2 regions of the Lysinibacillus sp. A4 genome follow, and region 2 is predicted to be linked to the other one. Evidence: predicted binding sites of a transcription regulator. Region 2 holds the regulator's gene; the other holds the start of a gene.
What was found. Region 2 encodes NrdR, which represses ribonucleotide reductase genes. Its sites were predicted from a motif close to AACACNATATATNGTGTT; they were not measured.

Region 1 (5,336 bases), on a different contig from region 2:
CGTATCTACTAATACGACTGGACGTTTTGTATGTTCTTCAACCAATTCCTCTTCAAATGAAAGTTGATCCATATCATTTTCTTCTGCTTTTAGTGTAAGTACTTGTGAATCACGGCTACCGTCAACATAGACCGTACCACCCTTAGCGCCACCTTTATATAGTCGCTCGTACACTTTTTCAACTTGCTGTACTGTATAGCCTTTTGGTGCGTTTACAGTTTTAGAAATAGAGGAATCGATCCATTTTTGAATAATGCATTGCACATCCGCATGCGCTTCTGGTTTTAGCTCCATTGCTGTAACGAACCATTCTGGAAGCTCTTGCTCATTTACTTCTGGATGACGGTTCAAATATTCTTGGACAATTTCAGCTTTTACTTCAATGAATTTACCTAGACGACCAGAACGATAGTACGTGAAGGAGAAGTATGGCTCAAGACCTGTTGCTACCCCTACCATTGTTCCTGTGGACCCTGTTGGTGCAACCGTTAATAAATGTGAGTTACGGATACCAGTCGCTAAAATTTGCTCTTTGATATGAGCAGGCATTTTTTGCATAAAGCCTGTCTCTGTAAAGGCTTTACGTAAACGTGCTGTTTCTTCGTCTGTAGCACCTACTAAGAACGGGAAGCTACCACGCTCTTTCGCAAGCTCTGTAGACGCCTCATACGCAGTTTCAGCGATTGTTTTAAAGATATCATCGACTAACGCATTCCCTGCTTCTGAACCGTATTCTTTTTCACAGTAAATCAGCAAATCGGCTAAGCCCATAACGCCTAATCCAACACGACGTTCACCAAGAGCTTGTACACGGTTTTCTTCTAAGAAGTAAGGTGTCGCATCAATCACATTATCCTGCATACGAACACCAACACGAACTGTTTCACGTAGTGCTTCGTAATCAACTGATTGATTTTCTTTATTCGCAAACTGTGCTAAATTCACAGCAGCTAAGTTACACACAGAATATGGTGCAAGTGGTTGCTCGCCACATGGGTTCGTCGCTACAACACTTTGACCGTATGCCTTTGCATTTGTCATGTCATTGGCGTTGTCAATGAAGAAAATACCTGGCTCTGCTGAGTATGTTGCACATACATTAATTAAATTCCATAACTCTTTTGCTTTAATTGTACGGTATGTGCGGACTTTATAGCCCATTTTCTCCCATTCACGAACATCACCAACTTCATGCCATTTCGTGTTGTAAACGCTCATTTCTTCCTTTGTATATTCTTCAACAGCTGGGAAACGAAGCTCGAAGTCAGCATCTTTTTCAACTGCTTCCATAAATTCTTTTGTTAATGTCACAGAAATGTTGGCACCTGTTAAAAACTCTGGGTTATGAACAGTGTACGTGCCACCATCACGTAATTTATTTTCAGCCTCACGAATGATCGCTGTATCAAATCCACCTAAGCCTTCAATGTTTTTATAATTCACGATGCCTTGATACATCGCTTCTTCTTGCATAGAAAGTGGCTTGAAGTTTAATTTTTCTTTGGCTAGACGGATGATTGTTTCATCCGTTGTATTTTCGATCAGGTAACGCAGAATACGTGGATTTTGCATTTTGGAAATAATAAACTCCACAATATCTGGATGCCAATCTGCTAGCATAATCATTTGTGCGCCACGACGTGATCCACCTTGCTCCACAAGATGTGTCAATTTAGCAATGTCATCTAACCAGGATACAGAACCAGATGATTTACCGTTTACACCACGAGCTAATGTGTTACGTGGGCGTAATGTTGAACCATTTGTTCCAACACCTCCACCGCGGCTCATAATCTCCATAACTTGCTTACGGTGATCACTGATACCTTCACGAGAGTCAGCGACAAATGGCATCACGTAACAGTTAAAGAAGGTTACATCAGTTTCAGATCCAGCTCCATAAATCACTCGTCCAGCTGGAATGAATTTCAAGGATACTAATTGCTCATAAAATTTTTCAAACCATTCTTGGCGTTTTTCTGGTGTTTTTTCAACAGCGGCAAGGCCCGTTGCATTTCGTTTTGCAATTTGTTCATAATATATCTCAAGAGGCTTTTCTAGCACGTCAATTGAACGCGTAATCACACCCGTTTCTTGCTCTTGCGGATCGTCTAATGCGCTACGATAATCTTCTTCAATCAAAATCTCTGCTGTTTTTGTAGACATATCCAATTTTTGAATTGTCCCTAAACCACGTGCAGGAAATTTCGGATCAGCTTTTACCGTTAATACAACAAAGTCGCCGGCTTTCAATGTTTTCTTTTCTGTGTCTTTAAACGAATAGCGATCGATCATGACAAGTCTCGATACACCTTTGTGTGTAATATGCATATCAGATGTTACGGGATGTACCTGCGGGAATTGTTCAATATCTTTGTTTAACTGTTCAAATTGATTGTTTACTTCGGGTTGATGATTTGTGAGTACCATCGTTTTGCCTCCCTTATTTTCTTCATTACAAAATAAATACACAATATCTCGTGTTGTTAAACACTACATATTGTGTATATGTCTTTAAAAAAGATACTATATATAGTTTTTTAATTCAACTCTTGCTTTTTTTAATAGATTCAGAACTACTTGTTATGACTAGGATTGAACGTTAAAAAATATTTTTTTCATACCATTTTTTACTTTTTAAAGTTCCACTCATCTGAAGCATATTTTTTTTCTTCTAAAGCTTGGACATATTCTAATTGCTCCTCAGAAAGTGTAAATGGTTTTAATTCAATTTGCAACGATTTTGCAAAACCATCTCTAAAAGCTGTCACACATTGTTCAACTGTCACTGGCTCTTTTACAAGACTGTTGATGGCAACAGCCTTTTCTGGTAGCTTTCTACGCATACGATTCTTCGCTTCTTCACTGGAGAAATTAAATACGGATAATAATTTCTCTTGATCCAAATCTAATAAAATGGCGCCATGCTGTAAAATGACACCCTTTTGACGTGTTTGAGCACTTCCAGCTATTTTTTTCCCTTCTACGACAAGTTCATACCAACTTGGTGCATCAAAGCAAACAGCACTTTTTGGACTCTTCAGGTCCGCTCTTTTCTCCTCTGTATCAGGTACACTAAAATAGGCATCCATACCCAGGTTATGGAAACCTTGCAAAATTCCCTCACTTAACACACGATATGCCTCTGTCACAGATTCTGGCATATTCGGATAGCTTTCCGTCACAATGACACTATAAGTTAGCTCATGTTCATGTAGGACAGCTCGTCCACCAGTTGGTCGACGTACAAAACCTAAGCCTTGTTCACGCACAGCATCTAAATTAATATCTCTTTTAGCTTGTTGAAAATAACCAATGGATAATGTCGCAGGCTCCCACTCGTAGAAACGAATTACTGGTGGAATTAACCCCTCACTATGCCAATCAAGTAAGGCTTCATCTAGTGCCATATTAAAAGAAGGACTACATTTCCCTGAATTTAAAAAATACCAAGTTGTCATATGCTCATCTCCTACAAATATAAAATGATCCATCAGGCCCCACCTGTGGGTCAACTTTAACGAATAGTATACTACAGTTCAAATTGCGAACGATTGCTTGTGTAACGAAAAAAGCGATTTCGCTACAACCTAGTTAATTTTATCAAACTCATTGGACTATCGCTAGCGCATCTTTTATAATAATAGAGAAGATAGAAAGGGGTAAGAAAATCTTGGACATACTTATCACAATCGGTGTCGTTTTAGTAGTCACAATTGCATATATCGGAATTAATGCACTACGACTCAAAAAAGCCGTAACCAACCTAACACAAGAGCAATTCATAGAAGGCTATCGTAAAGCCCAGCTGATCGATGTTCGTGAGCAAAAAGAATTTGATGCTGGTCACATTCTTGGTGCACGAAATGTTCCTTCGACAACACTACGTCAACGTTATAAAGAAATTCGCCCAGATTTACCAGTATATCTATACTGTCAAAATACAGGCCGTAGCTCACGTGCTGCACTATTTCTTAAAAAACGTGGGTACAACCAAATTTACCAACTTCAAGGTGGTTTCAAAACTTGGACAGGTAAAATAAAAGCAAAAAAATATTAATGCTCTCATCAGAAAAAGTCGTCTCAAAGTACTATGAGACGACTTCTTTTTTAAAAAATTCAGAGTTTCTACTATATTATATCTATTTCAAATGATGCTGTACGAGCTTCATGTCATTAAATTAAAAAAGTAAAGCAACAAAACGCATTATAATCCCCTTTTTGATACAAAGTCTACTTTGAACGAGTTCGCTACTTGAGTCGGGTCCTCATAAAAATGAGCGCTTCGTCCACTTTTTTGAGCGTCCTTTTCATTTGTTTGAGCACTTCCACACTCTTTTGGAGCGGTTTTCACTTATGTTTGAGCACTTCGACAGCTATGTTGAGCAATCTTCCAATAATCCATCTCATATTAAAAACCCCTTCACGAAACACTTTGTATGACCAAAAATACTATTTTTCGTTAGAGATATGCCTGTTACGAACCCCATTCTTCTATTTTTCTGAAAATAGTCAAAATTTATTGTTGAATAATTTTAGAAGCACTGTTAGGATGTATAATATCTTACAATAATAATTGATTATCAAGTTAATAAGCTATGAATGCTATGGATCAAACTATAGCAGGAGCAGTTCTGGAGAGAGCGCACATTGCGTCGCCGAAGGGTTCACTATCTCAGGCAAAAGGACAGAGGAGTAATACAGCTTTTATAAGCGATGCTACATAAAATATTTAACCTATTTCATGTAGACATCTGTGAGTAAATGATATTTGTTATTCTGACGTTTTTCCGAGACTAGTGTCACAACTAGTCTCTTTTTATTTTTCCAGTCATAGTTTTTTATGCATCTTTGAGGGGGATTAACGTGGAACAGCAACAATTAAAACGAGATTTAAAAAATCGCCATGTGCAGCTTATTGCCATTGGCGGAACAATTGGGACTGGTTTATTTTTAGGCTCTGGAAAAGCCATTGCCTTAGCAGGGCCTTCGATCATCCTAGCCTACTTAATTGTGGGGACAGCGCTATTTTTTGTGATGCGTGCCTTAGGTGAATTGTTACTATCCAACGCAGGCTACACTTCATTTACGGATTTTGCATCCGAGTACATAGGGCCTTGGGCAGGTTATGTAACAGGTTGGACATACTGGTTCTGTTGGATTATGACCGCAATGGCAGACATTATTGCGGTGGGGGTTTATACACAATATTGGTTTGATCTCCCACAATGGGTGCCAGCCATTGGTTGCCTTGTATTGTTATTACTACTAAATCTATTAACCGTTAAGCTTTTTGGTGAGCTAGAATTTTGGTTCGCTATTATTAAAGTTATTAC
Region 2 (5,336 bases):
GGGACGAAGCGTATGCTCGTGGTTCCACCCTTCTTCCTTCCGACTTACATAAAGTCAGACGAAGCTCAAGGCTAGCTAACGGGCTAGGGACCGGCGAAAGATTATCCCTTTCGCTGCTCAGTAGGTAGTAAATAATGTGCCCATACTAGGAAGTTTTCAGCCGATGACTTCCCTCTCTAAAAGCTGATACACAAAATTCATGTCCTCATCAATGCATATTGATATTAAGTATATGAGTCAGTATACGCTCGATTGTCGAAAAATGCAACTATCAATGTTACATCCGACGATTTTTGCCTCGCATTTCGATCGGCACGGTTAGGGCTTTAATTCGCTCCATAATACGTCCCGCTTTGACAACCTCAATATCACCTTTTTGTGACTGAGCTAAGTGATGCTCTAATTCTTCATAGTTAAAATTAGACGTAATAAAAGTTGGCAATTGCTCTGCCATCCGATAATGGAAAATAGTCCCCAATATTTCATCACGTGTCCAGGCAGTCATTGTCTCCGCGCCTAAATCATCTAGCATTAAGACAGGAGCCTTTTTAATATAATCAATTTTCTCATTCAATGTATTATCGCCAATGGCATTTTTCATTTCTCGTAAAAACTCTGGAACGAAAACTACCACAGATTTAACTTTAATTCTAGCTAATTGATTGGCCAAAGCACCAAGTACAAAGGACTTCCCTACACCAAACTCACCGTATAAATAAAAGCCCTTTGTCGGTAGTTTTCCTGTTTCTATTATACTATCTACAAAATCTGTTGCTTTATTGGCAATATCGATTCGTGAATGGTCATCTATAAATAAATCACTTATTGTAGCTTGCAATACATCCTTTGGCATATGCATACTAGCGATCATGTTGGCAACATCTCGGCGCTCGTCCTCACGTATCTTTTGCTCACACTGGACATAATCAATCTCTAACGACTTTCTGACAACTCTTAACTGCGGGATGAAGCCTTTTAAATAATTTGTGCAATTGTCAGTATTGTCACAGCCACAGCACACAGTAGATTGACTAATATATTCTTGAAGCTTTGGTAGGTTTCGCTCAATGTTCTCGTAGTTTAGTTCTTCTGCATGTTGAGCTATAAATTCCTCCACACGCGGATGTTCTAAAATTTCTCGTCGCATCGCTTCATATCGTGCTTGAAATGAAGGTACATTAATTGCTCGTTTTAGTGGTCCATTAATGGGTTCGATTGTCATTCACCTACCTTATTTTGTATATTCCCTAATTTTTCAAGAATTTTTTGTCTTTCTTTTTCAAAATCAGTATGATCAATCGGGGATTCTCCTGCATCGGATTTATCATTTCGTTTATAGAACCATTCAGGCACTTTTTCTTCACGTTGATATCTTGAACGTCCTTTTGTCTGTTGACTCGTTTTATTGGACGTTTGCGGCTTGTTTTTCCAAGCTGTATATTTATCATGCTCTTGACGTGCAAGTTCCATTGCTTCCTTAGCGGTCTGGACATTTTTTCGTACCCAATGATCAGCAATCGTTTCCACATATTTTTTAGGGAGCTTCATATCTGTTGTTAGCATAACGTATTCTAACAATGCATTAACCACTCCAATTGGCATGCCATGTTGAACGATTAAATTTTCTGCAAGTTGGACTGAGGTTTGTAATGGTTCTTTACCATTATTTATATCTCTTAAAACTTGGACAGGCGCCGTTGTTTCTAAATAGTGTTGAAGTTCCTGATCCTTGGTTTTTTGTCCCGCTTCTGCTACTGGTAGAGGATCGGTGACACGGGCAAGTTTTGGCGGCTCCTTGGATACGGTTAATTTATAAAAATCAGCAGCAGCCTTTCGTAAACGTTCCTGAGAAATGCCTAAATCATCATCTAAAGCAAGTATGACTACTTTTTGCATATCAAGGGCTGTTAAATGATATAAAAATGCCAACTTGGCTATAGCTTCACGCACTTCAAATGTCAACAAATTGGAAGGTACCAATTGCTCTGACAAACCGGCTTGCAATAAATCAAAATCGAATTGCTCCAAATAAAATGGATACACTTTTTGTTTATCCTTAGGACTCGTATCCACTTGTAAATCTGATGGAATATTGGCATGAACAGGCTTGTAGACATCAATAAAAGCACGAGATACATCCTTAAACGCCGTGTCCTTTACAGGTGACATAAAGCGCTGACGTAAGTTGCGATAAGCCTGCTCTCCAATTTTACTAAACAAAAACATCGACAGTAGCGGGTCTTTCATAAAGCTATCTGCATCTAATGGGCGCTGTAGCTCATATAAAAAACTACGCTCACCAGCATTTTCTTTTTTCCATGTACGCAGCAAACCAATAGCTTCTAAAGCAATACGAGCCTCAAACACTTTACCAATTGGTAGCCCTAGCACATTCATTAAATAATAATGTGTCATTTGCTGCTTTGGCATTTGCTCTGCTTCTGCCCATAATGTTAAATAGAGGCTAACTGGCTCTGATCCCGTTAATGGTTGATAAAATAATGTAACTAATTGACGCTCTTGTGTAGAAAATGCATGAGGTAGACGAATGTCGAAAGGATCGCCAGGCTGCAATTCCTTATATAAATGAATCAACGGCATTCATCCTCTCTGTTTGCTATGATTTCTTCTCCGTTTGACGTTGAATAATGTCCTTTATTTCTTCAATAAAGACATTGATATCTTTAAACTGACGGTAGACCGACGCAAAACGCACATAGGCAACCTCATCAATTTTGGCTAAGCGGTCCATGACCATTTCGCCAACATCTTCTGAGCGTACTTCCGAATTTCCAATACGACGAAGATCTTTTTCAATGGACAGAACAAGTTCCTCCAGCACATCAAGTGCCACTGGACGTTTTTCACAAGCACGAATAAGCCCACGAAGCACCTTCTCACGGCTAAACTCTTCTCGTGAACCTTCTTTTTTCACAACGACTAATGGTGTCTCTTCAATTTTTTCAAACGTTGTAAAACGGAAGCCACATGACTCACATTCACGACGTCTACGAATTTCTTTATTATCATCTACTGGCCTCGAATCCACAACACGCGTTCCGTTAAATTGGCAAGATGGACATCTCATATAATTACTCTCCTGGTTTACAACAATTTAATATATCTATTATAACAAATTTCCTACATGTAAGAAAAGTGCATTCACGTTTGTGAGCTCATGATAAATCTAAAGCACCTGAAGTACAAGAAAAGTTTCTGTAAAAAAAGAGCACATTGAAACCTTTTCGATTTCAATGTGCTCTCTATAGAAATTATTACGCGTTTACCGTTTCTAAAGCATTTGCCACTTTTTTTACAAGGTCAACAACGCGTGCAGAGTAGCCCCACTCGTTATCATACCAAGCAAGTACTTTTACTTTGCGGTTGCCTAACACCATTGTAGAAAGTCCATCAACTGTTGAAGAATAAGTTGTTGTATTGTAATCAGAAGATACTAATGGCTCAACAGAGAAATTAAGGATACCCTTCATTGGACCTTCTGTTGCCGCTTTTACAAATGCTGCATTGACTGCATCAACTGTTACATCTGTATTTAAATCTACTACAAGATCAACTAAAGATACGTTTGGTGTTGGAACACGAAGTGCCATACCATGAATTTTACCTTCTAATTCAGGTAAAACTAATTTTAATGCTTTCGCTGCACCTGTAGATGTTGGGATAATGGATTGGGCGCATCCACGTGCACGACGTAAATCTTTATGCGGATTGTCTAAGTTCTTTTGGTCATTTGTATAAGCATGAACTGTTGTCATTAAACCATTCTCAATACCAAATGTGTCATTCAATACTTTTGCTACTGGCGCTAAGCAGTTTGTTGTACAAGAAGCATTTGAAATAACATCATGTTTAGCAATATCCAATTTGTCATCATTTACACCTAAAACAATTGTTACATCTTCGTTTTTACCCGGTGCTGTTAAGATTACTTTTTTCGCGCCAGCTGCTAAGTGCATAGCTGCTTTATCACGCTCATTAAATTTTCCTGTAGCTTCAATAACGATATCTACACCCATTGTAGACCAAGGTAATTTTAAAGGATCACGTTCACTAATAATTTGAACACGTTTACCATTTACAACTAAAGCATCGCCTGCTGGTTCTACCGTACCTTCAAATGTTCCGTGATTTGTGTCATACTTAATCAAATGTGCTAACGTTTCTGCAGGATAGCTTGCGTTAATTGCAACGATGTTTAAATCTTGTTGTACGATAGCCTGGCGGAAAACCATACGTCCGATACGCCCGAAACCATTAATAGCAATTGATACTGTCATTTATAATATCCTCCTGTGAGTACATACTCAGATTAATTAATTATATACTTTATGGTGATTAGTATAACACAATTTTAAAAAAGATGAACATTATATATTGAGAATATAAAAGTTCTTATTTTCTGAAAAATTATTCTTTATTATGGAGTTTCCCCATAAAAAAATGCGTAGCAAGATCGGCTTGCTACGCATCATAGAAGAACTCATTAAATAACATCCCAATAATGCAGGATTTTTTTTAATTGTTCTGCTGTACTTTCTATATTTTCGTTATTATAAATGACCGCATGTGCACCCTTTTCTTTGACAGACATCGGCAGTTGAGAGTGCATACGTGCCAATGCATCTTCTTTAGTTAAATTATTTCGTTCCATTAAACGTCGAAGCTGAACTTCTTCACTGACCGATACCACAATGATACGTTCCACAAAATGTTGAAGCTTACTCTCAAATAACAAAGGAATGTCCATCACAACATGTTCATGTCCTGCTTCTAAATAGGCATCACGCTGACGTAACATTTCTTTTCTGATTGCTGGATGCATGATATCATTTAACGTTTTGCGTTTGGCAGGCTCATGGAATATGATATCACCCAGCATAGTTCGATTTAAATTGCCGTCCTCAAGCAAGATAGCTTGTCCAAAACTTTCAGCAATCAAAGCTAATGTCTCTGTTCCAGGTTCTACGACATCTCGTGCTACGACATCTGCATCAACAATCGGTAAACCCAGTTCGCTCATCATTTTAGCTACTGTACTTTTTCCACTTGCAATACTTCCTGTAAGTCCGATAATCATTGCTAAATCCCCTTTAATGTTGACAATTTGGGCAATAGACAGAGGTGCGCCCTCCAATTGTCATTTGACTTGTTGCCGTTTCACATGCTGGACATACCTTTTTCCCATACATTTTTAATCGATTCTGCATACTCCCTGCTTCCCCATTAATATTCCGATAATCAGAAATAGTTGAACCACCCGCTTCAATGCTTTGACGTAGGACGGCAACAATCTCCTCAAATAATGCTCGCTTCCG

Region 1: NY607_RS22120 (vitamin B12-dependent ribonucleotide reductase) is a predicted target of NrdR. The motif match lies at 2,490-2,507, and genes of this name have one in related genera.

Annotation. Positions count from the first base shown of each region.
Region 1 is NZ_JANWTB010000015.1:51,257-56,592, reverse strand. Features, by position in the region: gene NY607_RS22120 (vitamin B12-dependent ribonucleotide reductase) at 1-2,430, opposite strand, end outside; gene NY607_RS22115 (lipoate--protein ligase family protein) at 2,631-3,461, opposite strand; gene NY607_RS22110 (rhodanese-like domain-containing protein) at 3,674-4,060, shown strand; glycine riboswitch at 4,625-4,701, shown strand; gene NY607_RS22105 (amino acid permease) at 4,867-5,336, shown strand, end outside.
Region 2 is NZ_JANWTB010000003.1:433,845-439,180, forward strand. Features, by position in the region: gene dnaI (primosomal protein DnaI) at 278-1,216, opposite strand; gene NY607_RS07600 (replication initiation and membrane attachment family protein) at 1,219-2,601, opposite strand; gene nrdR (transcriptional regulator NrdR) at 2,618-3,088, opposite strand; gene NY607_RS07610 (glyceraldehyde-3-phosphate dehydrogenase) at 3,276-4,298, opposite strand; gene coaE (dephospho-CoA kinase) at 4,505-5,098, opposite strand; gene mutM (bifunctional DNA-formamidopyrimidine glycosylase/DNA-(apurinic or apyrimidinic site) lyase) at 5,112-5,336, opposite strand, start outside.